One region of the Arthrobacter sp. CDRTa11 genome, then DNA from elsewhere that is predicted to be linked to it. Evidence: predicted binding sites of a transcription regulator. Region 1 holds the regulator's gene; the other holds the start of a gene.
What was found. Region 1 encodes HrcA, which represses chaperone genes, less so after heat shock. Its sites were predicted from a motif close to TTNGCACTCGNNNNNNNCGAGTGCNAA; they were not measured.

Region 1 (9,505 bases):
GGATGGTTCTGCCGCGGCTGGAAAGGATGTCATGGGTCAGGACGTCCACCGGGTTTTGCAGTGACTGGCTGCGCAGTAAAACAACAAGCTGCTGAAGCACGGCGGGGCTGATTACGGTACCGCGTGCCACCAGTTCGCGCACTTCATGCAGCAGCCGCATGATCCGGGGAACGTCTGTGGCAGGCCCACTGATGGAGAGCTCATTTCCGCGGACATGGAAATTAACGGCCGGGAACTGTTCCTCAATGAAGCGCAAGGCCTCGTCGTGGCTGCCGAGCGATTGAACCATTTGATCGGAGTTGTCAAAGAGAACCACCTCCGTCCGAACACCAGGAAGGGTATGCGGGAATTCTCCTGCGGCGCGCTCTCCGGTGTTCAACCGGCGCTTTCCGTTCGCTGATTCAGTCATGGTGCCGGCCCGCGGGCCTGAGGTCCCCTTCACTTCGAGTAAACACTGCGGATGACGGTTCGAACGGCGGGGCGTTTGCCGCCCGCCGACGGTCACCGGATTCCTCCTATCTTACGCCAGCACAAGCCCGCCGCGGATTGGCGGCCCTGCGTTCCACCGCAGAAAAAGGCGCATCAGGGGGAGGCGGTTCCCGTCATTAGGTATCAACTTCATATCGGCCTCATATCGTTCCCGTTGCAGTTGGGCCCGGAGACGGCATCCGGCAATAACGGCAAGGCTGCCTGTGCCATGCTGGAAATTCAGCGTAAAGCTGGAAATCCAGGCCGTCCGGGGACCGGCCCACACAGGCAGAAAGGACAGGCCATCACAGTGCCGGGAAGAGCGACGCCCCTTGCCGCGGGACCACTCTGGAAACGGGTCCGCTCTGCAGGCCTCCTGGGTCTCATGCCTGTTGTCCTTGTCCTCACGGGCTGCATCGCCGCCCCCGGCCCCGAGCCGACACTGGCTTCGCCCACCATCGGGGCGGAAAGCAGCCTCCCTCCCGGCGCACCTTCCACCAGTGCCCCGCTGGAAACCACGCAGTCATCCAGTAAGGCGCCGGTCTACTGGATCGGCCGCAGCAACAACAACGTTTTCCTGTACAGGGAGTTCAGGGATGTGCCCGAGCAGGAGAACCCGGTCACCCGTGCACTGCGTTCCATGATGTCTGACAAGCCGCTTGATCCGGATTTCTTCACTCCCTGGCAGAACCCGAAGAAGTTGGCCACGTCGATCTCCGGCAAGAACGTCATCACCGTCGACGTCTCAGAGGATGCCTTCAACAGCAATCTGGACGCCGACATGGCTGCCCGTGCCATTCAGCAGCTGGTCTACACTGCCACCGCGGCGGGCGCCAGTTCCGGCCTAATCGACTCGGGCCAGCAGATCCAGGTGATGGTTCTGGTGGACGGTCATACGGACTATCTCGCCTTCAACCACATCAAGCTTGGGACATTGATGTCCCGTACCGCCGGCATGGTGGCGCCTGTGTGGATCATTGACCCGCAGGAAGGTGTGGACGTGCCTGACGGCAGCGTCAAAATCACTGGACGCAGCACAGCTCCCGGCGGCAAGCTCCGCTGGCAGATCCTGGAGGTCCAGGACAACGGGGACATGACTCCGTTCCTGACGGGCGAAACAACCGCCGCCGCCGAGCCGGGTCAGTCAGGCGTGTTCACTCTGGCGCTGACCCTTACACCTGGCAACTATGAGCTGCGGGTGTCCCAGCTGGATACCGTGGGAAACCGCCAGGACCTGAACGTGGACACCCGCGGCTTCAGTGTCCGCTAGAGGCCGCTGGTTCCGATCCCATAGTTTTCCGTCCGGCCCGTAGTTTGGATTCAGCCAGCGGGTGCAGCCCAGCGGCCCAGCACGTCGCTTGCCAGCACCACCGCGGCCGGCCCGGCTGTGGAGGAACGAAGCACATGGTGTCCCAGGAGCGCCGTCACAGCGCCAACATCGCAGAGCCGCGTTACTTCCCGGGGGCTGATGCCGCCCTCCGGCCCTACAATAAGCAGGACTTCCCGGGGACCGGTGCCGGTGGCCGAATCCTGCCAGGCCTCAAGGACGGACCTTAGCGGCCGGACAGCATCCTCATGCAGAATCACGGCCAAATCCGCTGACGCTACAGCGGCGGCCAGGCCCTGGGTATCGACGGCGGCACGCACCTCCGGGATCCAGGCCCGCCGGGCCTGTTTGGCCGCTGCCGCAACAACCGACTGCCATTTGGCGTGGGATTTGGCAGCACGCTCACCTTTCCAGCGCACAATGGAGCGTTCGGACTGCCATGGGATCACTGCGTCGATGCCAAGTTCTGTTGCCGTTTCCGCGGCGAGTTCATCGCGGTCCCCTTTGGCCAGCGCCTGGACCAGGACCAGCCGGACGTCAGGGCGTTCCTCGACGGCAAGAGCCGAGCATTCCACCGTCAGTTCGGCCGGCTGTGCCGAGATAACAGTCCCCGTCAGGCGTTTGCCTGCGCCGTCAGCGATATCCACAGACTCCCCGGGGGCGAGGCGCTTGACCGTCGCCGCGTGGCGTGCCTCCGGCCCCTCAAGGACAAATCGGCGGCCGGGCACCATCTGGTCCAAGGACCCGGCCGCGCTGAAGAAAACCGGATTGCTCACCGCTACAGGTTACCGAGCCGGTCCCGAAGTTTGGCGAAGACACCGCCGCTGGCGGCCAGCTTCCCCTCGGTAAACTGCTCACCACGCAACTTTGCCAGCTGCCGCAGGAGGTCTTCCTGGGCCGCGTCCAGCTTAGAGGGCGTTTCAACCTGCAGATGCACTTTCAGGTCGCCGCGGCCGTAGCCGCGCAGGTGCGTCACCCCAAGGCCGCGGAGGGTGATAATTTCGCCCGACTGCGTGCCGGCCTTGACATCGATCTCCTGCAGCCCGTCGAAGGTTTCGAGCGCGAGTTCCGTTCCGAGTGCGGCCGCCGTCATGGGAATGTTGAGCGTGGCGTGCAGGTCGTCGCCGTCGCGGACATACGTGGCGTCATTGTTGACCCGGATTTCGACGTACAGGTCACCGGCGGGGCCTCCCGCGGGGCCTGCTTCGCCCTGGCCCGAGAGCTGGATGCGGGTTCCGGTGGCAACGCCGGCGGGTACCTTGATGGTCAGGGAGCGCCGGCTGCGGATGCGTCCCTGCCCGCTGCACTCGTTGCAGGGGTCCTTGATGACGGTTCCAAATCCTTCGCAGGTACCGCACGGCGCCGCCGTCATGACCTGGCCAAGGATGGAACGGACTGCACGCTGGACCTGGCCGCTTCCGCCGCAGATGTCGCAGCGTTCGGGGTGCGTTCCCTCGCGGCAGCACGAACCGTTGCAGGTAGGGCAGGTGACGGCCGTGTCCACTTCGAGCTTCTTATTAACCCCAAAGACGGCGTCACGAAGTTCAATGCGGACGCTGATCAGCGCGTCCTGTCCCCGGCGCACGCGTGAAGCCGGCCCGGACGAGCCGCCGGCACCAAAGAAGGTATCGAAAATATCCTGGAAGGCAAAGCCCTGGCCGGCGTACCCACCGCCACCGAACCCGTTGTCCGTGCCGTTCTCATTGCCTGTGGTGTCGTATACGCGGCGCTTCTGCGGATCCGAAAGCACCTCGTAGGCGTGCGTCACAGCTTTAAAGCGATCGGACGCATCGTCACCGGGATTCACGTCCGGGTGGAGGGTGCGGGCAAGCTTCCGGTAGGCCTTCTTGATCTCTTCTCCGGTGGCTTCCGGCGAGACTCCCAGGACGTCGTAGTGGCTGCTCAAGTTTTTATCTCTTCCTTGTTGTAACGCTTGCAGTTGTACTGCCCGTACTGCTCTTCGTGCCGGAACCTTCTGGACCCGGTATCACGGGCCCAAGATTCGTGAAAGATAGCGGGCTACTGCCCGGACGGCGGCCATGGTGGTGGGATAGTCCATCCGGGTGGGACCGAGAACACCGATCTTTGCCGTGCTGTCCGGACCGTACCCGGTGGCCACCACCGAGGCTTCGGCCAGGCCGTCGTAGGGATTTTCCCGGCCGATACTGACTGTAACGCCGCGGGGGTCCTGCGCCATCTCGCTGAGCAGGCGCAGCATCACCACCTGTTCCTCGAGGGCTTCGAGCACCGGCCCGATACTCAGCGGGAAATCCACGTTGGACCTTGCCAGGTTTGCCGTGCCAGCCATGACCATACGATCTTCACGGCTGTTGTGCGCCAGGCTTTCCAGCCCGTGTGCCAGGGCCTGTGCTGCCTGCCGCTGGCCGGGGCTGACAGCAGAGACCACAGCCGGAAGCGACTGCGTCAGCATGCTCAGCGGGGTCCCGGACAGTGAGCCAAGGAACCTGGCGCGGAGTCCGGCGATGGCATCATCCCCCAGGTCCTGGCCGATGTCGATCACGCGCTGCTCCACCTTGCCGGTGTTCGCGATCAGCACCACAAGGACCTTCCGGGGCCCCAGGAGCACAAATTCGATGTGGCGGATTGAGGCGCGGCTCAAGTGCGGGTACTGCACCACCGCTACCTGGTTGGTCAGCTGGGACAACAGCCTGACCGTGCGGTCCAGCACGTCGTCAAGATCGTCCGAGCCCTCCAGCAGCGACTGGATGGCACGCCGTTCCGCCGGGGACAACGGCTTTACGGCCGAGATCTGGTCCACGAACAGCCGGTAGCCTTTATCCGTCGGGATCCGACCGGCGCTGGTGTGCGGGGCGGTGATCAGCCCCTCGTCCTCCAGGGCTGCCATGTCGTTTCGGATGGTGGCGCTGGACACGCCCAGATGGTGGCGCTCAACGAGCGCTTTCGAACCGACGGGCTCCCGGGAGTGCACATAGTCCTCAACGATGGCACGCAGTACTTCCAGTTTGCGTGGTTCGCTCACACTCCACCTCCATCTACGGTTTCAGGGTTAGCACTCGACGTGCCTAAGTGCTAACAGTCTAATATGTCTCACCCCGTTGTTAGCATTGGTACCGCTCCGGGCGAAATTCCGGGCCACGATCTAGTGCAAGGCGGAGTGCATCCATGCAATACCAGAACTGGGGACCGCAGGAGATAGCCGCCCCCGCAAGGAACCAGCTGCCTGAAATTCCCGTGGAACGCGGCATGGTACTGGAGGACGTCCAGTCCGGCTGGGTGGGGGCTGTCACACGCGTGGAGAAATCCGGCGGTATGCATGTTGTGGCGCTGGAGGACCGGCGCGGCAAGTCGCGGTCCTTCCGCCTGGGTTTTGGGTTCCTCCTGGAGGGCCGGCCCATCCGGCTTATGCCCCCCGCTCCCCGGCAGGCTGCCGCATCAGGCGGCCGGACAGCCTCCGGTTCGGTAAGGGTGGCCGGCCAGCGGGCCCAAGTGGCCAAGGCGAGCAGGATTTGGGTGGAGGGAAAGCACGACGCCGAACTGGTGGAAAAGGTTTGGGGGGACGATCTCCGGGTGGAGGGCATCGTCGTCGAACCTCTGCACGGAATCGATGATCTTGCAGGGGCTGTCGCCGATTTCAGTCCCGGGCCAGGCCGGCGGCTGGGGGTCCTGGTGGACCACCTGGTGCCGGACTCCAAGGAGTCCAGGATCGCCGATGCGGTGATGGGATCACCGGGTGCGGCGGGCAACGTCCTCATCGTGGGGCACCCCTATGTGGATGTGTGGCAGGCCATCCGGCCCGCCGTGCTGGGCATCGACAAATGGCCGGTGGTTCCGCGCGGGCAGGACTGGAAGACAGGAATCCTGGCGGCCTTCGGCTGGCCCCACTCCACCAAGGAGGACATTGGCCTGGGCTGGCAGAAACTGCTGGGTGCTGTCCACAGTTATGCGGATCTGGAAGCATCGCTGCTTGGCCGCGTGGAGGAAGTCATCGACTTCCTGACTGTGCCCTAGCTTTCACGCCGCCGGCGCCAGGACGGCCAACACGCCCTTTCCGGCGCCGACCCAGTATTCTTGGTACGGCGGAGGCAGTTTTTGCCTCTGTCCGGCAGTTCCACACAAAGCACCATTGCACGTTCAAAGGAAGACACCGTGGCACAAAACGCACGTGAACACAGGGACAACCAGGATGGCCAGGGCCGTTCCGAGTACCATGGCGTTCCCGCAAATGCGCTGCCGCTCACGGCGAGCGAAGACCGCCAATGGGCCACATTGGCCCACTTCGGCGGGATCCTGGGATGCGTCCCGTCCCTGCTGATTTACCTCATCTTCCGGGACCGGGGGCCGTTCACCGCACAGGAGTCCAAGGAGGCGCTTAACTTCAGCCTGCCTCCCACCATCGCAGCTGTGGTGGCCAACATCCTTGTTTTCCTCCCCCTGGTGGGCAACATTTTTGCCGTCATCGCCACCCTGATCTGGATCGCCCTGACCTGCTACTCCGTGGCGGCCGGTATCCACGTGAACCGCGGCCAGCCGCACCGTTACCAGTACAACCTGCGCTGGATCAAATAGGGGACGCGCGCTGAACCCCGCGCTAGTCGGGAAGGATCCTGCGGACCACTGCGTCGGCGAGCAGGCGGCCCTTCAGGGTTAGCACCAGCTGCCCCCGGAATGCCGCCACGGGATCCACCAGGCTGTCTGCGATGAGTCCGGCCACTGCTTTCCTGCCCGACTCCCCCAGCGAACCGATGCTGACTCCGGATTCAAGCCGCGCCCCCAGCATGATCCGTTCCAGATCCCGGGTGGCGTCGTCGAGCGTTTCCCGGCCGGCCGCCGGTGAGAGTCCCTGGGCGAGCCGTCCGGCGTAGGCGGTGGGGTGTTTGACGTTCCACCAGCGCACACCGCCCACATGCGAATGGGCTCCCGGGCCGATGCCCCACCAGTCGTCGCCGCGCCAGTAGGCCAGGTTGTGCCGGCATGCCTGGCCGGGCGTCCGTGCCCAGTTGCTCACTTCGTACCAGCTGAGCCCCGCTTCGGCTATCAGTTGGTCGGCGAGTTCGTATTTGTCGGCGTGGTCGTCGTCGTCGATCCCTGGAACTTCACCGCGGCGGATCTGGGCGGCCAGCTTGGTTCCGTCTTCCACAATCAGTGCATAGGCGCTGATGTGGTCCGGCTCGTAGGACAGGGCTGTGAGCAGGGTGTGCCGCCAGTCCACCAGCGACTCCCCCGGGGTCCCATAGATCAGGTCCAGGCTGACAGCCAGCCCGGCCTCCCGCGCCCATTGAACCACCTGCGGCACACGGCTGGGGGTATGGGTACGGTCCAGGACCTTGAGCACGTGCGGAACCGCTGACTGCATGCCAAAGGAAACCCTGGTGAAGCCGGCGTCCTTCAGCAGGGCGAGCGACTCCGGGGTGACGGAATCCGGGTTCGCTTCGGTGGTCACTTCGGCTCCGGGTTCTATGCCCCACTCACCGATGGCCGCGCGCAGGATACGGGCAAGGTCCTCCGCCGGAAGCAGCGTGGGCGTGCCGCCGCCAAAGAAGACGGTGCTCAGCGTCCGGCCGGGAAGACCCGACTGCGGGAGCACGCGTGCTGCCAGCTGCACCTCCGAGATGGCGGTGTCGGCGTAGGCATCCTGGGAGGCTCCGCCGCCCAGTTCAGTGGCCGTGTACGTGTTGAAGTCGCAGTATCCGCAGCGGACGGCGCAAAACGGGATGTGCACATACAGCCCGAAGGCCCGGTCCGCCGCACCGTACACCGCCTGTGCAGGCAGCAGACCGTCCGACGGCGCCGGGTCGCCAAGGGGAAGAACGCTAGGCATTCGTGCGGCCTCCGGTGTTTCCGGCCACGGGCATCACTACTTCTTGGCCTTGTCCTTGGACTCGTCTGTGGTCAGGGCGGCGATGAAGGCCTCCTGTGGCACTTCCACGCGGCCCACCATCTTCATGCGCTTCTTGCCTTCCTTCTGCTTTTCCAGCAGTTTGCGCTTACGGGAAATGTCACCGCCATAGCACTTGGCCAGGACGTCCTTGCGGATGGCCCGGATGCTTTCGCGGGCAATGATCCTGGACCCGATAGCCGCCTGGATGGGGACCTCAAACTGCTGCCGCGGGATGAGCTCACGCAGCTTGGTGGTCATCATGACGCCGTAGGCGTAGGCCTTGTCCCGGTGGGTGATGGCAGAGAAGGCATCCACCTGCTCGCCCTGGAGCATGATGTCCACCTTGACCAGGTCAGCCACCTGGTCGCCGTCGGCCTTCCAGTCCAGCGAACCGTAGCCGCGGGTCTTGGATTTAAGGATGTCGAAGAAGTCGAAGACGATTTCGGCCAGCGGCAGGCGGTACCGGATTTCCACCCTGTCCTCGGAGAGGTAATCCATGCCGCCCATCACGCCGCGCCGGCTCTGGCACAGCTCCATGATGGCGCCGACGAACTCGTTGGGCGCAAGGATGGTGGCCGAAACCATAGGTTCGCGGACCTCCGCCACTTTGCCCGTGGGGTATTCACTGGGGTTGGTGACGTGGACTACCTTCTTGTCCTCCAGGGTCACCTCGTATTCCACGTTGGGGGCCGTGGAAATCAGGTCCAGGTTATATTCACGTTCCAGGCGCTCACGCGTGATTTCCAGGTGCAGCAGGCCCAAGAAGCCCACCCGGAACCCGAAGCCCAGTGCCGCCGACGTCTCGGGCTCGTACACCAGCGCGGCGTCGTTGAGCATCAGCTTCTCCAGTGCATCGCGCAGCACAGGATAGTCAGTGCCGTCCAGCGGGTAGAGACCCGAGAAGACCATCGGCTTGGCGTCCGCGTAGCCGGCAAGCGAATCGGAGGCGGGCTTGGCCATGTTGGTAACGGTGTCGCCGACCTTGGACAGGCGGACGTCCTTTACCCCGGTGATGAGGTACCCCACTTCGCCGACGCCCAGGCCTTTAGAGGGGGTGGGCTCCGGGGAGCTCACACCGATTTCGAGGAGTTCGTGCGTGGCCCGGGTGGACATCATCTGGATCTTCTCGCGCGGGTGCAGCATGCCGTCCACCACCCGCACGTAAGTGACCACGCCGCGGTAGGTGTCATAAACGGAGTCGAAAATCATGGCGCGGGCAGGGGCGTTGGCATCGCCCTGCGGGGCCGGCAGGTCGCGGACGATCTTGTCCAGCAGCGCCTCAACGCCCATGCCGGTTTTCCCGGAAACGCGCAGAACGTCCTCCGGGTCGCCGCCGATCAGGCTGGCCAGTTCGGCCGCGTACTTCTCCGGCTGCGCTGCCGGGAGGTCGATCTTGTTCAGGACCGGGATGATCGTGAGGTTGTTTTCCATTGCCAGGTACAGGTTGGCGAGCGTCTGGGCCTCGATGCCCTGCGCCGCATCCACCAGGAGAATGGCTCCTTCGCACGCCGCGAGCGAGCGGGAGACCTCGTAGGTAAAGTCGACATGCCCGGGGGTGTCGATCATGTTCAGTGCGTAGCTCATGCCGTCGAGTTCCCAGGGCATGCGGACTGCCTGGGACTTGATGGTGATACCGCGTTCACGCTCAATATCCATACGGTCCAGATACTGCGCCTTCATGTCGCGGGACTGAACGACTCCGGTGTACTGCAGCATGCGGTCGGCCAGGGTGGACTTGCCGTGGTCAATGTGCGCGATGATGCAGAAATTCCGAATGATGGCCGGATCTGTCGCGGCGGGCACCGGGGCGGTGCGGGCCATGGGAGACACGCAGGGTCCTTACTGTTGGC
Region 2 (13,989 bases), 720 kb from region 1:
GCTTCGGTCCAGCGGTTCTCGCGGAACGCGGACCGGCCTTGGTCGATGCCTGTTTCAGCCGTCATCTGGCCTCTCCTCGGATTCCGCCCAACCAGCACGTGCCGTCAGCCTCACCCTGGACGCCAGGGCAGTTAAGCGCCACGGTACGCCCGCTGGTGAGGGGGCACAAGCAGTCGCCAGGCTCGTCTGACCTGATGCGGCTAGGAACGCAGGAGTGCTCGCAGGGCCTGGATGGTGTCGGCCTCTGCGGCGGTCTTGTCGTCGCGGTAACGCTTGACGCGGGCGAACCGAAGGGCGATTCCACCCGGATAGCGCGAGGAACTTTGCACGCCGTCGATGGCGATTTCGACGACGGTGACCGGCTCCACCCAGACAGTGCCAGCTGTGCGCCGCACCTCGAGCTCCTGGAACTTCTCGGTCTGCCAGCGCAGCAGCTCGTCCGTGAGGCCCTTGAATGTCTTACCCACCATCACGTAGCCGCCGGGTTCGCCGAACTCACCGGCGGGGTCCAGTGCTCCGAGGTGCAGGTTGGACAACAGCCCGGTGCGCCGCCCCGAGCCCCATTCGCAGGCGAGTACCACCAGGTCGTAAGTGAGGACGGGCTTCACCTTGATCCAGTTGGAACCGCGCCTGCCGGCCGCATAGGCGGATCCGACAGCCTTCACCACCACGCCCTCGTGGCCCGCGGCCAGGGCATCGCGGGAAACTCTCTCGGCAACCGCGGCATCCGCCGTGATTTCCCCCGGGATCCGGTAGCCGGGAGCGATGTTCTCGAGCACCGCTATGCGCGTTGCCAGCGGCTCCTCAAGCAGATCGCGTCCGTCGATGTGCAGCACGTCGAAGAACCACGGATGCAGCAATGTGGTGCGCACGGCGTCCGCCCCGAACCGGGACATGGTCTCCTGGAAGGGCCGCGGGCCGCCATCCTCGTCGAGCATGAGGGTCTCGCCATCCAGGATCACATCGCTCACCGGCAGTCCGCGCACCACGTCCACCACCTCGGGCAGGCGGTGGGTCACGTCGGCCAGGGTGCGTGTGTAGATGCGCACCTCATTGCCTTTTCGGTGCACCTGGATGCGGGCGCCGTCGAGCTTGTACTCCACGGAGGCCTCCCCCGTGGCCTCAAGCGCCGCTGCGGCGCTGGGCGCAGTGGCGGCAAGCATGGGCTGCACGGGACGGCCGACGACGAGGCCGACGGCGTCAAGCTCGGCGGGCGTGCCGGTGATCGCCAGGAGCGCGGTCCCGCCGAGATCACCTGAAAGCATCGCCGCGCGGCGTACTGCGTCCACGGGCCGGTGCGCGGCTCGGCCAATGGCGTCCGTCAGCACCCCCTCGAGCGCACCGGTGCGCAATTCACCCAGCAGCACTCCAGCGATGAAGGACTGCTCACGCTCGGTGGCTGCCGCCGTGAGCGTCCGGAGGGTTGCGGCCCGTTCAGCGGCCGATCCGGCACCTGCTGTGACGAGCAGGCGGTCCAGTGCGGCATCGAGGTCGGCGACAGTAAGGCTCGGTTCAGAAGCCGGGTCCCCCATGGCTGCTGTCATCCCGCGCCAGCCGATCCCCACGCGCCCCTGACGCGGCCTGGCGATGAGCAAGCCGACGGCTGCAGGAATTTCCGATGGCTCGAGCCGGCCCAGCAGGTCGGCCAGCGCTTCCACTTTCGCGAGCCGTGAGCGCGTGGACGCGACAGCATCCGTGGTCCTCACGAGCTCTTCGAGCAGCATGGCACCAGTCTGCCACGCCGGCCCACTCTGGACAGCGCCGGACCGCAGTTCCACACTGTACGCATGGGAATCATCGTCGCGAACCTGTTCATTACCCTCGACGGCGTCTACCAGGCGCCCGGCGGCCGCGAAGAGGACACTGAAGGCGGCTTCGCCTACGGCGGCTGGCAGGCCCCGGTGTCCGATGACGAGGCCGGCGAAGCCATCGGTGCCGAGATCGACCGCATCGACGCCCTGCTCCTGGGCCGGAAGACCTACGACATCTTCGCCTCCTTCTGGCCGCACCAGTCCGACGACGTCGGCACCAAATTCAACCAGGTGCCCAAGTTTGTGGTCTCCAGCACGCTGCCCGCTGCAGACTGGGCGGGCACCACTGTGCTGCCGGATGCCGCGGCCGCGGGCCGGCTCCGTGAGGAGTACGACCAGGTGCACATGTTCGGCAGCGGGGTCCTCATCCGAGCACTGCTGGCTGCGGACGTGATCGACCGACTCCATTTCTGGCTCTATCCGGTCACCCTCGGGCAGGGAAAGCGGCTCTTCGACGCCGGGACCATTCCCGCCACTTTCCGCCTTGCCGAGCCGGCGCGGACATTCCCCAAGGGGTCGGTGTCGCTGGTCTACGAGCGCGCGGGCGACGTCGAGACCCGGGATATAGCGGCCGCGTAGCCTGGAACGAAAGCACAAAAAACCGGCCCAGCTGATGCTGGACCGGCTTTTTGTGCTTTTACGTGGACTGCAGCTTAGTGGCTGTGGCCTGCGTGCTCGTCTTCTTCGGCAGGCTTCTCCACCACGAGGGTTTCCGTGGTGAGGACCAGCGCCGCGATGGAAGCCGCATTGCGCAGGGCAGCACGGGTGACCTTGACGGGGTCGATGACGCCGGCGCCGATCAGGTCTTCGTACTCGCCCGACTTGGCGTTGAAGCCGTTGTTGGTCTCGAGTTCGGCAACCTTGGCAGTGACAACGTAGCCGTCGAAGCCGGCGTTCTGGGCGATCCAGCGGAGCGGCTGAACAAGTGCGCGGCGGACAATGCCCACTGCGGCAGCTGCGTCGCCTTCCAGCGCCTGGACCGCGGGATCCTCGTCGAGGGCCTTCAGTGCGTGGATCAGCGCGGAACCGCCACCGGCCACGATGCCTTCTTCGAGGGCTGCACGGGTGGAGGAAACAGCATCTTCGATGCGGTGCTTCTTTTCCTTCAGCTCAACCTCGGTGGCTGCGCCAACCTTGATGACGCCGATGCCGCCGGCCAGCTTGGCCAGTCGCTCCTGCAGCTTTTCCTTGTCCCAGTCGGAGTCGGTGCGGGTCAGCTCGGCGCGCAGCTGGGAAACCCGGGCTGCGACGTCTTCTGCGGAACCGGCGCCGTCAACGATGGTGGTGTTGTCCTTGGTGACCGTGATGCGGCGGGCTGTGCCCAGCACCTCAAGGCCAACGGTGTCCAGGCTCAGGCCCAGTTCCGCGGAGACAACCTGCGCACCGGTGAGGGTGGCGATGTCCTGCAGCATGGCCTTGCGGCGGTCGCCGAAGCCCGGAGCCTTGACGGCAACCACGTTCAGGGTGCCGCGGATGCGGTTGACGATCAGCGTGGAGAGAGCTTCGCCTTCGATGTCTTCGGCAATGATGAAGAGCGGCTTGGAGCTCTGCAGCGCCTTTTCCAGCAAGGGCAGGAAGTCCTGAACCGTGGAGATCTTGCCCTGGTTGATCAGGATGAGCGCGTCTTCGAGGACGGCTTCCTGACGCTCGGAATCGGTCACGAAGTACGGGGACAGGTAGCCCTTGTCGAACTGCATGCCTTCGGTGAGCACCAGTTCAGTCTGCGTGGTGGAGGATTCCTCGATGGTGATCACACCATCCTTGCCGACCTTGCCGAATGCCTCGGCAAGGAGCTCGCCGATTTCGTCGCTCTGGGCGGAGATGGCGGCCACATTGGCAACCTGGGTGCCTTCAACCGGACGTGCGTTCTCGAGCAGGCGGGCAGCAACGGCTTCAACGGAAACCTCGATGCCGCGCTTGATCTGGCCGGGAGCTGCGCCGGCTGCAACGTTGCGCAGGCCTTCCTTGACCAGTGCCTGTGCCAGCACGGTGGCGGTGGTGGTGCCGTCACCGGCAACATCGTTGGTCTTGGTGGCCACTTCCTTGGCCAGCTGGGCGCCAAGGTTCTCGTAGGGGTCGTCCAGTTCGACTTCGCGTGCAATGGTGACGCCGTCGTTGGTGATGGTGGGTGCTCCCCACTTTTTGTCGAGGACAACGTTGCGGCCGCGGGGGCCGAGCGTCACCTTGACAGTGTTGGCGAGCTTATCGATGCCGGCTTCGAGCGACCGGCGGGCAGCGTCGTTAAACGCAAGCTGCTTTGCCATGGTTGTGTCCTTTCAAGACAGAACCCCGTGCCGCGGGCCAGCGAAGAGCATGACCAGCGGCACGGGGATCCAAAGAGTTACTTTACGACGATCGCCAGAACGTCGCGGGCGGAGAGCACGAGGTACTCGGTGCCGTTGTGCTTTACTTCGGTTCCGCCGTACTTCGAGTAGATAACGACGTCGCCCTCGGCAACGTCGAGCGGAACGCGGTTGCCGTTGTCGTCAAAGCGGCCGGGGCCTACTGCGACAACTTCGCCTTCCTGCGGCTTCTCCTGTGCGGAGTCCGGGATAACCAGGCCGGAAGCCGTGGTCTGCTCGGCTTCGAGCGGGCGGACAACAATACGATCCTCAAGAGGCTTAATAGAGACCGACACTCGGACCTCTCCTTCTACGTCAGCAAATTCATGGACTGGAAAGCTGTTTCGCCGTGGCTGGCAAACCGTCGTCGCGGTGCCGGCAGCAGCCTGGCTGGCAGCTCTTCATGTATTAGCACCCTCCTAGGGAGAGTGCTAATGATGACTCTATGTAAGTGGTTAGCACTCGGTCAAGGCGAGTGCCAGCATTTCGTCCTTGGCGAACCATTATCCGGGCAGCGTCCGGATGGTTTACCGGCCGGCGAGGTCGTCGAAATCCACGTCCTCGTCACCGCTGTTGTCGGGGCCGGTGCCGCGCTTGAGGTAGAGCACCAGGGCACCGCCCACGAAGGCGAGCAAGGAAATCAGCAGGACAATAAAGCCGCCAACCCTGGCACCGTTATAGAGGCCCCTGATGTCCTGTGCCTCGTCCGTAGCGTCCTGGATGTCCTTGCCGCCCACCGAATAAATGGTGGCGTTGAAGGTGTCCAGGAAGAAGATGATCACCAGCAGCGCGATACACACAGTGGCCACTGCTGCCCCGGCTATGAGTGCTGGCCGCGCGTACTTCACCATGCCCGGGTTGCTGGATCGGGGCTGTTCGGACGGCTGGGTGCCTGCACTGTCTTCCATGACTTCAACCCTATCCGGAACTCACCAGGGGGCTCCTCCACTACGCTTGAACCCATGCCCCAAGCACCGCAGGACCAGATTGCCCCACTGCTTACGAGCGAAGGTTGGGAGCTGCTGGCGTCCCTGGGACCGTACCAGGAGGATAAGGCCTTTGAGCTGAATTCCGCTCTGCGCAAGGCCGGCCACTCCCCCGAACTGGTCTCCGCTGTCCTGACCCAGTCCCGGCTGCGCACCAAGGCGGAGTCGAAGTTCGGCGAGTTCGCCCGAAGCATGCTTTTCACCCAGGCGGGCCTTGAACAGGCCACCCGGCTCAACGTGGCCGCCCGGCATGCCGAGCGGTTTGCCCAAGCCGGCATCCGCCACGTGGCCGACCTCGGCTGCGGACTCGCCGCGGACTCACTGGCGTTGGCATCCATGGACATCACGGTCACGGCAGTGGAGATGGACGAGACCACCGCAGCCTGCGCCACGGTCAACCTCATTCCTTTTTCCAACGCCACCGTGGTCCATTCGGACGCCACCTCAGTATCCCTGGACGGGATCGACGGCGTGTGGCTGGATCCCACGCGCCGCGTGACCTCCAGCTCCGGCACCAAGCGGATCTGGGATCCGGAGGCCTTTTCCCCGCCGCTTTCCTTTGTGGAAGCGGTGGCGGCAACCGGCCGGGCAGTGGGTGTAAAGATGGGCCCGGGCATGCCGCACGAGGCCGTCCCCGCCGGGTGCGAGGCCCAATGGGTTTCGGTCGGCGGCGATGTCACGGAAGTGACGCTGTGGTTCAACTCGGTGAGCAGGCCGGGAATCCGCCGTGCCGCCTTGCTGCTGGGGCCCCAGGGTGCCGCCGAAATGACGAGTGCTGAGGACTTCGGCGGCGGTCCCACCGCCCCGGTCGGTGCACCGGAGGGCTACCTTTATGAGCCCGACGGCGCCGTCATCCGCGCAGGACTGGTGGCCGACGTCGCGCTTGAACTGGGCGGGCACCTGCTTGATGAGCACATCGCGTATATCTGTGCGCCCGAGCTGGTGGACACACCTTTCGCGCGGGCCTACAAGGTCCTGGAAGTGATGCCGTACAACGTCAAGGCGCTCAAGGCCTGGGTGAAGGAGAACGGCATCGGCGTGCTGGACATCAAAAAGCGCGGGACCTCCGTGACCCCCGAGGAACTGCGCAAGCAGCTGCTTCCTGCAGGGAAAACAGGGGGCAAGGGCTTGGGGAAGAAGGCCGGGAGCAAGACGGCCACCCTCATCCTGACCCGGATCGGGGAGGAACGGGTGGCCATCTCGGTTGAGCCCGCGTAACGCCCTGGACCTGATGCCTCAATAGATCTGGTGCCCTGAAAGAAGGGCACGGTGATGCTACTGGTCGCGCATGAATTCTTCGGCGGCGCGCACCTGTTCGTCCGTGGGACGGATGCCCGTGTAGAGCACGAACTGTTCCAGGGCCTGGATAGTGGCCACCTCCGCTCCGGTGATGACGTGTTTCCCCGCCGCACGTGCGGCTCGGATCAGGGGCGTCTCCGCGGGCAGTGCCACCACGTCGAACACCACCTTGGCTGCGTCGATGGCATCCTGGGGGAAGGACAGCGCGTCTGCGCCGTTGCCTCCCTCCATACCAAGGGGGGTCACGTTAACAATCATGTCCGCAGTCCCGCCGTCGAGCTCCGCCTGCCAGCGGAACCCATACTGCTCCGCCAGGGCACGGCCGGTTTTTTCGTTCCTGGCGATGACGGTGACGTTGGCAAAACCGGCGTCCCGCAAGGCCGCGATGGTGGCCTTGGCCATGCCGCCTGACCCCTGCACCAACACGGAGTGGCCGGTGGGCACGGCGTTGCGCTCCAGCAACTGTTCGATCGCGGTGTAGTCGGTGTTGTACGCCACGAGGCGCCCGTCGGTGTTCACCACCGTATTCACCGAGTCGATTGCCTTGGCCGAAGGATCCAGCTCATCCACGAGGGCAATCACGTCCTCCTTGTAGGGCATGGAGACGGCGCAGCCACGGATTCCCAATCCGCGGACGCCCGCAACCGCCTGGGCCAGGTCGGTGGGCGCGAAGGCCTTGTAGATCCAGTTCAGTCCCAGTTGCCCGTACAGGTGGTTGTGGAAGCGGGTCCCGTTGTTGCTGGGCCGCGCCGAGAGTGAAATGCAGAGGGTCATGTCTTTATTGAGAATTGGCACCCGTCCATTAAACGCGCTTCCCCCCATAAAAACGCTTCAACCAGTCTGACTGACAGACAACGCGCTGAAATGCACGAATGACGACGTTATGTGCGACATTAGTTGGGTCAGGGGCAGCCGGTGCCGGCAGGAAAGCTCCCGACGGCGGCAGGCAGCTTTCCCGGCGCCTTCGCCTTGCCGGCCAGGACGGCCGCCAAGGCATCAAATGCTCCCGGGCTGCGCCCGTACAAAGCCACCTTGACCGGCGCGGGCGAACCCTGCAAAGGCCAGGGAGCATCCAGCGCAACGGCGATATCGCCCGCGGCAGGCAGGCCGCCGTAACCAATGAGGCTCACCACTGGGCCTGCCCCTACCGACAGCCCTGCGCGGGTCGCGGCGGCCTCGAACCGGGCCCTGTCCTGCGGCGACCCGCCGGCCACCTGCACGCTTCCCTGAACCAGCGGCCCGTCACACTGCCCGGACAGCACGGTGACGGCAGCGGCTGATACCTGCGCGGACAACCCGTTGCCGCTTCCCGGCGCCTGCGCGGGCGGCGGGGTACTCCGGCCCCGCCAAATCATCATGGTGGCCACGCGGCGGGCGGCTTCATCCAGCCGGGCGCCGGGCAGGCTTCCCGCGGCCACGGCACTGACGATAGCCGCGTGCGCCTGCCCTACGTCAGTGGGCATGAGGAGGAGGTCAGCTCCGGCGGCAAGCGCCGCGGGGGCCGCGCCGCCGTCGGGGAACTGCTGCTGGATGGCACCCATGTTGAGGGCGTCCGTCACGGCCACTCCATTGAATCCCATCGCGCGGAGCGCCGCGTACGTCGGCTTCGACAACGACGCCGGAACGCCAGGTTCCAGCGCCGGTACGGCGATGTGCCCGGTCATCACCATCGGCGTGCCGGCATCGATGGCCGCTTTGAAGGGCTTCCAGTCGCGCGCGTTGAGTTCAGCGACACTGGCCGGCTGCACCGGGAGACCCTGGTGCGAGTCCACGGTGACCGAGCCGTGTCCGGGAAAGTGCTTCACGGCAGGCAGGAGTCCGGCTTCCTGGATACCGTGGGAAAAGGCCACTCCCAATCGGGCCGAAAGCTCCGGATCCCCGGACAGCGAACGTGCGCCGATGGTGGGGTCCGAAGGGCCGATGGTGACGTCGATGTCCGGGGCGAAGTCAATGTTGAAGCCCAGCGGGGCAAGTTCGGAGGCCAGGGCACGGCCTGAGTCCTGCGTGAGTGGCGCACTCGCTGTGGCGCCGTAGCTCATGGGCGTGGGCCATTCGGTCAGGGGCGCGCCAAGCCGTGACACGATTCCACCCTCCTGGTCCACGCCGATGAGTCCGGGCCAGGTCCTGCCATCCGCCCGGGCAGCCTGCGCGAGCCGTGCGTTCACGGCTGTCATGGCCGCAGTATCCACTTGATTCTGGGCGTCCAGGGGTACGTTGTCGCCCATGATGATGGAGCCGGCAAGATGCAGGCGTTCAATCGTGGCGGCCTGGGACTCGGCGTCCGTTCCGGTGTAAGAGGGCATCAGGACCTGCCCTGCCTTTTCTTCCACTGTCATGGCCGCCACGGCGGCAGCAGCCGCGTCCTGGTCCCTTTGCTCAGGTCCCCAGCCCAGTGGCTGACTGCGCTCATCCGCGGAGGCGTCAGGCGAGGCGGAAGCGGAGGGAGGCACCGGCGTCGGGCTCTCTGATGACGGGGCAGCACTGGCGGCAGGGCTGGTGGACGTGGGTGCCGGTGCGGGCACCACGCTGCAGGACGCGAGCGCAGCGACTGCCGCCACGGCGGCCACGGCAAGGGTGGATTGGTGAGTACTGTTACGGGTCCGGGGGAACGAGGCCATCAATACGATGCTACCCCTGCACTAGACTTGAGAAACCCGTTCGCCTGCCGGCAGCAGCCTTCACAGCTGCCTGTCAGTAGCGGCGTGAGCCAGCGACAAACAGGACAGTTAGGGAAACGCGTGAAGATTGATTTCGCTTCATCGAGGCAATCAACTCTTGGTGTGGAATGGGAACTGGCGCTCGTGAATGGCCAAACAGGTGAACTCGCCTCGGTAGCGAATGAGGTGTTGCGCGGAGTGGCTTCCAAGCACCCTGAGCTCAACGAGGACGACGAGCACCCGCACATCAAGCAGGAACTGCTGCTGAACACCGTGGAACTTGTCACCGGCATCTGCGAAACGGCAGCCGAAGCCAAGGAAGACCTGAGCCGCTCCCTCGCCGCAGTCCGCGAAATCACCGATCCCATGGGCGTGGAGGTGTTCTGCGCCGGCAGCCACCCCTTCAGCCCGCCGCAGCTCCAGCCGGTGACTGACAAGGCCCGCTATGCCAAGCTGATCGACCGGACACAGTGGTGGGGCCGGCAGATGGTGATCTACGGTGTCCACGTCCACGTGGGCCTGGACCGCCGTGAGAAGGCGCTGCCGGTGCTGGATGGGCTGGTCAATTACTTCCCCCATTTCCAGTCCCTTTCCGCCTCCAGCCCGTTCTGGGGCGGCGAGGACACCGGCTATGCCTCGCACCGGGCCCTGATGTTCCAGCAGCTCCCCACGGCAGGCCTGCCCTTCCAGTTCCGGTCCTGGGAGGAGTATGAGTCCTACGTCCAGGACATGTTCACTACCGGGGTCATTGACACCCTGTCTGAAATACGGTGGGACATCCGGCCTGTGCCAAATCTGGGCACCATAGAAATGCGCATTTGCGACGGCCTGGCCACGCTGGAGGAAGTAGGCGCCATCGCTGCCCTCACCCAGTGCCTCGTGGATGAGTTTTCCACCACACTGGACAACGGCGGCACCATTCCCACCATGCCGCCGTGGCACATCCAGGAAAACAAGTGGCGTGCCGCGCGCTACGGCATGGATGCCATCATCATCCTGGATGCGGCGGGCAAAGAGCAGCTGGTGACCGAACACCTGCTCGAAACCCTCAACAGGCTTGAACCTGTGGCGGCAAAGCTGGGCTGCGCAGACGAACTGGCCGACGTCGAGAAGATCATCAGCCGCGGTGCGGGTTACCAGCGACAGCGCCGCGTCGCGGCCGAACACGGCGGAGACCTGCAGGCAGTCGTGCTGGACCTGGTCAAGCAGATGCGCAACGGCCCCACGGCCTAAGCATCGCGGCAACAGGGCCACCTGCCGGAAGTCAGGCGGGAGTCAGACTGGAAGTGAAACCTCGGTGACAGGCATCGAGGAGTCCGGCGCGAAGCGGATGCCGCTCGGTGCGATCCCGGCCATGACCAGCTGGGCGCCGAGTGCGGCCACCATGGCTCCGTTATCCGTGCAGAGGTCCAGAGGGGGCACGTGCAGCCTGATCCCGGCCGACGCGCAGCGCTGTCCGGTGAGCTCGCGCAGCCTGGAGTTTGCGGCCACTCCCCCGCCCAGCAGGACGTCCGTGATTCCGTTCTCGCGGCAGGCCAGCACGGCCTTGGAGGTGATGACGTCCACCACCGCTTCCTGGAAAGCGGCGGCAATGTCGGCTACCGGGACGGCTTCCCCGCGGGCCTCGAACTGCTCCACGCAGCGCGCCACTGCCGTCTTCAGTCCGCTGAAGGACCAGTCGTAGCGGTGCGGTCCTGGCTCCTCGGCCGTCCCCATGTACTTCGGCTGGGATAGCCCGCGCGGGAAGCGGATGGCTTTGGCATTGCCCGTCCGTGCCAGCTTGTCGATGGCGGGGCCGCCCGGATAGCCAAGGCCCAGGATGCGCGCCACTTTGTCGTAGGCTTCCCCGGCGGCGTCGTCGATGGTGGAGCCAAGGAGCTGCACGTCATCGGTAATGCTGTTGATCTTCAGGATCTCGGTGTGTCCGCCGGATACCAGCAGGGCACCGACGTTTTCCGGGAGCCGGGGTGCGGCTTCGGCACCGTTCCCCGATACTCCGCCGTCCAAAAGCCCCACGCCCACGTGAGCCACCAGATGGTTGATGGCGTAAAGCGGCTTTCCGGTGGCAACAGCCAACGCCTTCGCGGCGCAGACCCCCACCATCAGGGCGCCGGCCAGGCCGGGACCGGACGTAACGGCAATGGCGTCAATCTCGTCCAGTTCCACATGGGCGTCGGACAACGCCTGGCGGAGGGTGGGAACAAAGGCATCAAGGTGGGCCCGCGAAGCGATCTCCGGGATCACCCCGCCAAAACGGACGTGCTCGTCCATTGAGGATGACACCGTGTTGGTGAGGAGTTTGGTGCCCCGTACGATCCCGACGCCGGTCTCGTCGCAGGAGGATTCGATGCCCAGCACGAGGGGCTCTGAGCGGTTCATGGCTGGCCTGCTTCCGTTGACCGGTGGTTCTCGGGTTCCGTGAGCTGGAGCCGCATGATCAGGGCGTCGACGCCGTCCCGGTAATACTTCCGGCGGAGATGGATCTGCTCAAAACCGAACCGCAGGTAAAGCTGCTGGGCGCGTGGGTTGTCCGACCTGACCTCCAGCAGGACGTCGGCTGCACCGCGGCGCCGCGCTTCGTCGATGAGCCGGGTCAGCAGCGCCGAGCCGATCCCCCGGCCCTCAAACTCAGGGACGACGGCGATCGTTTGCACGTCCGCGATGGGCTCAATGCACATCAGGCCCGCATAGCCCACGATTCCGGTGGTGGTTTCCGCCACGAGGTACCGCCGGGTTGTTGTCTGGGACAGCTCGTCGAAGAACATTTGCAGCGGCCAGGCGTCGTTCGGGAACAGCCGCTGTTCCAAGGCGTTGACGGTGGGCACGTCGTCGAGGGTCATGTCGCGGAGGATGACATCTTCTGCGCGATGCCCCGCGCCGGAATTCACAGCGCCCGCTTCCGTGGTCCGGGCACCTGGGCGTCGGACTCCCTCAGGTACAGGGGTGTTGAATCGAGCAGTTGCCCGCCCGCTGCCAGCCGTGCCAGGGCAAACTGGCCAAGGTAGAGGGCATCAGGCTGCTCTGCGATGAAGTCGGGGTCCGCGCGCAGGACGTCGGCGTACAGGCCGGCCCCTGCCCCGTAGGCAGGCAGGTCCGGCAAGTCGGCAGCGAACCCCACGTGCGGGCCGTCTTCCAGCTGCGGCAGCTTTCCTGCCGCCAGGCTGTAGCGGGCCCAGTAGACCTCTTTCCGCCGGGCATCCGTCACCACAAGGAATTCAGGAGCAGCGTCAGTGGATTCCGCCACTTCCAAGGCAACAGCGTCCAGGCTCATCAGGCCGTACAGCGGTTTGTCCCACACGAAGGCGAGGGTGCGGGCAGTGGCAATGCCTGACCTCAGGCCTGTGAACGGCCCTGGGCCCACCCCCGTCACGATCGCGTCGATGTCACGGCCGGAGACTCCGGCCGAGCTGAGGAGCTCCTCAATTCCCGGGGCCAGCACTTCTGCGTGGCTGCGGGTGTCCTCGGTGGAGAAGCTGGCCACCACGCCTTCGAGGGCGTCGTCCGAGACAAGGGCCGCGCTTGCCACGGCCGAGGTGTCGATGGCGAGAAGAAGCATCAGGCTGTCCCTTCCAGGGCTCCGCCGAGGGCCGGCGCGGCACTCCAGCGGTCGCCGAACCCGCGCAGCACAATGGTGCGTGGCTCGTCGTTGTCCTCGGTATCAAAGTCCAAAGTGCCGCTACCGGCGCCGGCACCCCTGGCCTGGGCCTGGCTGGGCTGGGACGGCAGGCCGATGGCGCGCTGGAGATCGATCTCCAGCCGGTTATCACTGAGGTGCTCCACCCGGCCGCGTCCCCACTCCACCACCGTCACGGCCGAATCCATGGTGTTCTCCAGGTCAATGTCATCAATCTCCGAGGCGGACCCCAGCCGGTAGGCGTCCACGTGGACCAGGTCCGGGCCGCCGGGCCGTGGACCGTCCGGCAGGTTCGGATGGATGCGCACCAGGACAAAGGTGGGCGAAATGACCCCGGCACGCACCCCCAGCCCTTCCCCCAACCCCTGCGTAAAGGTTGTCTTCCCCGCACCCAGTTCGCCGGAGAGCACCAGCAGGTCCCCGGCTTCCAACTCGGTGGCCAAGCCAGCACCGAGCGCATGTGTCTGGTCCGCCGTCGTCACGGTCAATGTCAGTTCCCAGTTGGGCTGGTCAGCGGGCGCCGGCACGCTCATGGCTTGGCCTGCCCGTTCACGGTTGCCTGCCCGTTCAGAGCCGCCTGCCCGTTAGTCTGGCCGTTGGCAGGCTCCACGGCCGCGCGTTCGTTGATGAAGCGCCGCGGCACCCGGGGGCCGATCCTGGTCACGATTTCGTAGTTGTTGGTGCCTGCTGCCCGCGCCCAGTCGTCGGCCGTCGGACCGCCGTCGGCACCGTTTCCGAACAGTTCCACTTCGGCACCCAGGAGCGCCGCCCCTGCCGGGCCGATGTTGCCGAGGTCGATAACCATCTGGTCCATGGCGATGCGGCCCACAACGGGATAGGTCCTGCCGGCTACCCGCACCGGACCGCCGGTTGCCACCCGGGGCACGCCGTCCGCGTAGCCCATGGGGATGAGCGCCAGGGTGCTGGGGCCGCTGGTGTGGTACCGGAGCCCGTAGGAAACGCCCTGCCCCTTCGGCACGTCCTTGCATTGGGACACCCGGGTCCGCAGCGTCATGGCCGGACGGAGGCCCAGTTCGGCGGACGTCTGGCCTTCGAAGGGCGAGAGGCCGTAAATGCCCAGTCCGACGCGGACCAGGTCAAAGTGTGTGTCGGGCCGGGACAAGGTGGCCGGGGTGTTGGCGAGATGGCGCACTTCAGGGTCCACGCCCGCGTCCTCCGCCACGGCAAGCACGTCACGGAACGCGGCGAGCTGCTGGTCCGTTTCGGGACGCTCAGGTTCATCGGCGACGGACAGGTGGG

Region 2: a site for HrcA is predicted at 4,609-4,635, ahead of groES (co-chaperone GroES). Genes of this name have one in related genera too.

Annotation. Positions count from the first base shown of each region.
Region 1 covers NZ_CP044532.1:2,996,810-3,006,314, forward strand. Annotated here, with positions in the region: gene F8G81_RS13450 (PhoH family protein) at 1-409, opposite strand, end outside; gene F8G81_RS13455 (GerMN domain-containing protein) at 854-1,738, shown strand; gene F8G81_RS13460 (16S rRNA (uracil(1498)-N(3))-methyltransferase) at 1,789-2,571, opposite strand; gene dnaJ (molecular chaperone DnaJ) at 2,574-3,701, opposite strand; gene hrcA (heat-inducible transcriptional repressor HrcA) at 3,783-4,796, opposite strand; gene F8G81_RS13475 (DUF3097 domain-containing protein) at 4,940-5,785, shown strand; gene F8G81_RS13480 (DUF4870 domain-containing protein) at 5,924-6,343, shown strand; gene hemW (radical SAM family heme chaperone HemW) at 6,366-7,595, opposite strand; gene lepA (translation elongation factor 4) at 7,632-9,485, opposite strand.
Region 2 covers NZ_CP044532.1:3,718,465-3,732,453, forward strand. Annotated here, with positions in the region: gene F8G81_RS16765 (helix-turn-helix transcriptional regulator) at 1-65, opposite strand, end outside; gene F8G81_RS16770 (ATP-dependent DNA ligase) at 201-1,724, opposite strand; gene F8G81_RS16775 (dihydrofolate reductase family protein) at 1,788-2,390, shown strand; gene groL (chaperonin GroEL) at 2,465-4,075, opposite strand; gene groES (co-chaperone GroES) at 4,153-4,449, opposite strand; gene F8G81_RS16790 (hypothetical protein) at 4,681-5,061, opposite strand; gene F8G81_RS16795 (class I SAM-dependent methyltransferase) at 5,116-6,357, shown strand; gene F8G81_RS16800 (shikimate 5-dehydrogenase) at 6,415-7,212, opposite strand; gene F8G81_RS16805 (glycoside hydrolase family 3 protein) at 7,341-8,774, opposite strand; gene F8G81_RS16810 (glutamate--cysteine ligase) at 9,177-10,328, shown strand; gene tsaD (tRNA (adenosine(37)-N6)-threonylcarbamoyltransferase complex transferase subunit TsaD) at 10,371-11,474, opposite strand; gene rimI (ribosomal protein S18-alanine N-acetyltransferase) at 11,471-11,935, opposite strand; gene tsaB (tRNA (adenosine(37)-N6)-threonylcarbamoyltransferase complex dimerization subunit type 1 TsaB) at 11,980-12,651, opposite strand; gene tsaE (tRNA (adenosine(37)-N6)-threonylcarbamoyltransferase complex ATPase subunit type 1 TsaE) at 12,651-13,262, opposite strand; gene alr (alanine racemase) at 13,259-13,989, opposite strand, start outside.